Regions from separate parts of the Arsenophonus apicola genome, predicted to be linked through region 1. Evidence: predicted binding sites of a transcription regulator. Region 1 holds the regulator's gene; the other holds the start of a gene.
The links. Region 1 encodes CRP, which controls carbon source genes, mostly activating them, when cyclic AMP is high. Its sites were predicted from a motif close to ATGTGANNNNNNTCACAT; they were not measured.
Positions count from the first base shown of each region.

Region 2: a site for CRP is predicted at 1,872-1,889, ahead of yrbN (protein YrbN). Genes of this name have one in related genera too.

Region 1 covers NZ_CP084222.1:3,126,352-3,129,571, reverse strand. The annotation lists gene LDL57_RS14885 (aminodeoxychorismate synthase component II) at 23-598, shown strand; gene LDL57_RS14880 (DUF488 domain-containing protein) at 848-1,204, shown strand; gene crp (cAMP-activated global transcriptional regulator CRP) at 1,456-2,088, opposite strand; gene LDL57_RS14870 (phosphoribulokinase) at 2,640-3,220, opposite strand, start outside.
Region 2 covers NZ_CP084222.1:328,951-332,170, reverse strand. The annotation lists gene LDL57_RS01415 (DEAD/DEAH family ATP-dependent RNA helicase) at 1-1,796, opposite strand, end outside; gene yrbN (protein YrbN) at 1,789-1,860, opposite strand; gene nlpI (lipoprotein NlpI) at 1,972-2,850, opposite strand; gene pnp (polyribonucleotide nucleotidyltransferase) at 2,973-3,220, opposite strand, start outside.

The sequences.
Region 1 (3,220 bases):
AAAATCATTTGGATAGCTAGTTATGCTTTTGATAATTGATAACTATGATTCGTTTACCTATAACCTTTATCAATATCTGTGTGAATTAGGGGTTAATGTCGTGGTTAAGCGTAATGATGCAATAACTATCTCGGAGATAGAAACATTAGCGCCGACACATTTAGTCATTTCACCAGGTCCATGTACACCTAACCAGGCGGGTGTTTCACTTGAAACAATTTCCTATTTTGCCGGTAAGATCCCAATTTTGGGTGTTTGCCTTGGTCACCAGGCGATTGGACAGGCTTTTGGTGCTTCTATTGTTAAAGCGAGAGAAGTAATGCATGGTAAAGTATCCGCAATTCATCATAATCAGCAAGGTATTTTTAAAGGATTAAATCGTCCATTACAGGTAACTCGTTATCATTCTTTGGTGATTGATGCTGGAACATTGCCCGCAACTTTTGAAGTGACTGCATGGACGTTACATGATGGAAATATTGATGAAATTATGGGTATCCGGCATAAAACACTACCTATTGAAGGTGTTCAATTTCATCCGGAAAGTATCTTGAGTGAGCAAGGACATGAGTTATTAAATAATTTTCTAAAGTATTAATTTATCAAGAATTAGTTCAAGTTTGGCTATTTATATTCAATGATTAATATAACTATCAATATTGGATAAAGTAGGCTTTATTTTGCTTGAGATGTAAACTTCAATAGGGTGAAAAGTAGTCTATGGTAAAGGGTTTGTTTAAATATTATTAAAACATGTGTTTTTGTATTTACTATCGATAAAAGACTACTATTAAAAATAATAAAAAAATTTTTGTTAAATTCTTTATTATCAAAAAATGGTAGCAAGATGATCATCTGTAAACGGGTTTTTGCTGACAAAGCCAGTAATAATGGCTATCGGGTTTTGGTTGATAGGATATGGCCTAGAGGCATTAAAAAGCAAGACCTTCGTTATGATGAATGGAATAAAAATGTTGCTCACTCAAATGATTTAAGAAAATGGTTTCATAAATATCCAGCAAATTTTGAGTTGTTTAAGCGACTTTATTTTGCAGAGTTAGAAAATAATCCTGATAGTTGGCAACATTTATTGCTTAAAACAAAATCAGGTTGTTTGGTGCTTCTTTTTTCCAGCAAAGATGAAGATCATAATAATGCCGTGGTATTAAAATCATTTTTGGAAAATAAACTCAATAGGGTTTGATCATTATACTTTAGCTATCTAGTTAATTTTCTGATAGATAGTCTGATTATTTTTAATTTCGAATATCATATTAAATCAGTATCATCATTCAGCTATCCAATTTATTTTATTTATTAACCGTTTTATTCGATTTTTTTATTATTATTGTGTGCTATATATTCATAATTGAAGTATATATTTAATAAGAATAATAAAAAACAAACTTATAAAACCAATACGCTACATAAAAGTAGGTACTGGTTTATAGAATATTAACGCGTACCGTAAACGACAATAGTTTTACCGTGAGCAGAAATTAGATTTTGATCTTCTAGCATTTTTAGGATACGTCCCACTGTTTCGCGTGAGCATCCTACTATTTGACCTATCTCTTGACGAGTAATTTTAATTTGCATCCCATCTGGATGCGTCATCGCGTCAGGTTGTTTGGCTAAATTTAATAATGTTTGTGCAATACGTCCTGTGACATCTAAAAAAGCGAGATTACCGACTTTTTCAGACGTTGTTTGTAAGCGTTTAGCCATTTGCGCTGATAACCGCATTAAGATATCTGGATTTACCTGTATTAATTGGCGGAATTTTTTATAAGAAATTTCAGCGACTTCACAGGCGCTTTTAGCTCTAACCCAAGCTGTGCGTTCTTGCCCCTCCTCAAATAATCCAAGTTCACCAATAAAGTCCCCTTGATTCAGGTAGGAAAGGATCATCTCTTTTCCTTCTTCATCTTTAATCAAAACAGCAACAGAACCTTTTACAATATAATAAAGAGTTTCTGCTTTTTCGCCCTGATGTATAAGAGTACTTTTGGATGGATATTTGTGAATATGGCAGTGTGACAAAAACCATTCAAGAGTAGGGTCTGTGTGTGGTTTGCCGAAAACCATTCGCTTAATCCTCTAATGTTATTGCAGCCTGAATACCAAAATACGAGTCTTCACAAGGCTGACTCATCTTATAAAGTTCTAACATAGCATACTAACTTGTTTAGTTTGGGAAAGTTAATATTAACTATAGGGTATATTGATTCGGAATTTTTGGTATTGATCTTAACCATACTATAAATGTGCTTTTGCTTTGTAGCATAATAAAAGCATCCTGTCTCTACTGTCTCGATTCAGCAATATTGTATAAGCCAAAAATTTCATATTTTAGCAATAAGTTGATTAGTTTTATTGTATTTATTAATAAGTATCACTAAGTAAATATTACAAATAAAAAATAAAACTGGAATAATAATATATTATTTCATAAGTTATCAAATTATAGCAAAAATAAATATTAACATTATAAAATAATTACTATATAAAATAATTAACAAGGAAATGTTAACGTTATTATTATACTATAAATAAAAGATAATTTTATGCACAGTTTAAATCTTAAAGTGGGTATAAGAATAAAAAATTGATATAAGTAAAAATATAATGCTGTATTGTTAGCTTCTTTTATGGATAATTTTCTTATTAGAGACGAGCTTTTTTACTAATGGAGTCATAATTAACTCTAGTGCTAAACCTAGTTTCCCGCCTGGAACAACTAATGTATTTATTGATGAAATAAATGAATTGTGTAACATGGCTAAAAGATAGGAAAAATTGATCTGGGTCAGACCATTAAATCGGATCACTATAAAACTTTCATCAGGAGAAGGAATGGCTTTAGCGGCAAAGGGGTTAGAGGTATCGACGGTTGGAACGCGTTGAAAGTTGATATGGGTGCGAGAAAATTGTGGGGTGATGTATTTAATGTAATCTCCCATTGAGCGAATAACTGAATCCATCACAGCTTCTCTTGAATGACCCCGTTCTGATGTATCACGAATTAGCTTCTGGATCCATTCAAGATTAACAATAGGCACAACGCCGACTAATAAGTCTACATGTTTAGCGACATTATATTTTGATGTTACAACACCACCATGTAACCCTTCATAAAATAGTATATCGGTATTTTTAGGCAATGCTTCCCATGGCGTAAAAGTTCCAGGCTGAAGATTGTAGGGGACTGCTTCATCAT
Region 2 (3,220 bases), 500 kb from region 1:
TTATTATGTCCTTCATTACGTCCACGGAACTGTTCACGCTCACTACGACGTTCGTTACCAAAGCGACGTCCTCGCTCACGTAATTCACCACCATTGCGTTGTCCATTACCACGACGTTCAAATGGTTGTGCTTCACCTAACAATTGCATTTGCATTGGCTTATTCAAAATACGTGTACGTGTCAAATGATTAAGTAGTTCATTTGGCATTCCTTTTGGTAACTCAATCGTTGAGTGCGAGGCAAACAACTTAATATTACCAATATAACGACTACTAATATCCGCTTCGTTAGCAATTGCACCGACAATGTGGCGAACTTCTACGCCATCATCACGACCAACTTCAATACGGTACAATTCCATATCACCAACATCACGACGCTCCCGACGCGGACTACGCTCCGAAGTACCATTACTATTACTGCGACGACGCTCATCACGCGAATTAAATTCACGTTTTGCGCGACGCACAGGATCAGGTGGCAATATTAACGGCCGATCCCCTTGCGCCATTTTTAATAGCGCAGAAGCTAAAGTTTCCATATCCAGTTCATCATTAGCAACTAATTTAGTCAGTAACGCTCGATATTTCTCTAAATCACCACTTTCTAGTTGCTTTTGAATATTTTCAGCAAATTTAGCTTGGCGACGTTCACTTAAAACCGCCGCACTGGGTAACTCAACTTCGGTAATTGGCTGCTTCATGGTACGTTCTATATTACGTAATAGTCGACGTTCACGATTATCCACAAACAAAATAGCGCGCCCAGCTCGACCTGCCCGACCAGTACGACCAATTCGATGCACATAAGACTCAGCATCCATTGGTATGTCATAATTGACAACTAAACTAATACGTTCAACATCTAGACCACGTGCTGCAACATCAGTGGCAATTAATATATCAAGGCGACCATCTTTTAAACGCTCTAATGTTTGCTCACGTAGCGCTTGATTCATATCGCCATTTAGCGCTGAACTGTTATAGCCACTACGTTCAAGCGCTTCAGCAACCTCTAATGTGGCATTTTTAGTGCGCACAAAAATAATTGCCGCATCAAAATCTTCTGCTTCCAAAAAACGAACCAATGCTTCATTTTTACGCATACCATAGACAGACCAGTAACTTTGGGTAATGTCTGGGCGCGTCGTCACACTGGATTGAATGCTGATCTCTTTTGGAGATTTCATAAAGCGACGGGTAATACGACGGATCGCTTCCGGCATGGTGGCAGAAAACAGCGCCGTTTGATGCTCGCTTGGGATCTGGCTCATGATATTTTCAACGTCTTCAATGAACCCCATACGTAACATTTCATCCGCTTCATCAAGAACCAAACCACGTAAATGGGATAAATTTAATGTCCCTCTTTTCAAGTGATCTAATAAGCGACCTGGTGTTCCCACTACAATTTGTGGGCCTTGTCTTAGTGCGCGTAACTGCGAATCGTAACGCTGCCCACCATAGAGTGCGACCACATTGACTGAACGCATGTGTTTGGAAAATTCACCCATGGCTTCCGCAACTTGTACGGCTAACTCCCGCGTTGGTGCCAACACTAAGATTTGTGGGGCTTTCAATGTGATATCTATATTATGTAAGAGCGGTAAACTAAAAGCTGCTGTTTTACCACTACCGGTTTGTGCCATACCTAATACGTCACACCCATCTAATAAATAGGGGATACATTGCTGCTGGATTGGCGATGGTTTTTCATAACCAAGGTCATTTAGTGCAGAAAGAATTGGTGTTGATAAACCTAAATCAGCAAAAGAGATTTCAGTCTCATTAGTCATGTAAAAGTGCCTCATTCATTATGGCGGCCAGTTTACATAACTCTGCGAAAAAAATTTCGGTCATTTTCATTTAAAATGTGAACTGGCTCAAATTATGTTATTAAACGAACAACAAGCCCTCATCACAATCGATGAAGACTTAAAAAAAGCAGTGATGATATGTTCGTCGCTACTGTTAGCCTGATTCTGAAAGGTCGTCTTGTGCCTGACCTAACAAAGCCAGTTCCAACAGAGCATAGCGGTGCTCAACAAAGCTATGTGCATTGCTAGCTACCGTAAGCTTGAATAACGCTATAGCGCTATCATTATCCCCCAGACTTAGGTAATGTTTACCTAAATAGAAGTTAGTTTCACTAAGATGCTCAGCGAGCGAAGTGTTATCTGTTGAATTCTCTTTTAGACGAACCATCAATGTTTTTTCACTGATTTTGCCTAAATAGAATTCAACTACATTCCAGCCCCATTGCCCTTTTTCCGCTTGGTTATAACGAGATAACAAATTGGCTAATGCCATTTTTGGTTCTATCTCTTTCTCCACTAAATAAAGCCATAAGCTGCGGAAAGGATCATTTGGATCTTGTCGATAATACGCCAGCAGATCACCCTGCGCCAATCGATATCTTCCACCATAATAGAGTGCAATACCTCGATTCATGCGCGCGAAATTGTAAGTTGGATCAAGCTCTAAAACAGAATCAAACGCTTCATAGGCAGCATCAAAATTGCCTGCCTGTGTAAAATATATTCCAAGGAAATTAAAAACTTCCGGAATATCAGGACGTATAGCTAGCGCCATAGTAAAATCATTGCGCGCTAACGCCCTTAATCCGAGACTATCATACAATACACCGCGTTCATATAAAAGCTGTGCGTATTCATCATCGGATAATGACCGGCTTGCAAGGATCTGCTCCATACGAGCCAATATTACTTCTTGTTGCAATGTGGGTTGCAACGGGATAGCAAAGACTTCATTTTTACGCCAGTTTCCGCTGCTACAACCGACAATAAAAACAATAGCAGCAGTATAGAGCCAGCGCAGAAAAGAATTCATTACCTTCTCCCAAAGACAGAAACTAATCAATATATCCCGTCAATCCCCACAATTACCGGAGACTCAGTTAGCAAAAAACTGAGTAGGTGCTCTTTTTACAGGACACCGAGCCTTACGTCAAATTATTCTGCAGAAATTTGTGTTTCTGTTTCAGTCGGCTTTTCAGTAGAAACCGCCTCTTTAATACTAAGGCGAATACGACCCTGCCGATCAATTTCCAGTACTTTAACCGGTACTTCCTGACCTAACTGTAAGTAATCAGTAACTTTTTCAACACGTTTTTCTGCTATCTGAGAGATATGCACCAATCCTTCTTTGCCACCACCAATGGCAACAAAAGCACCAAAGTCAACAATACGTGTGACTTTGC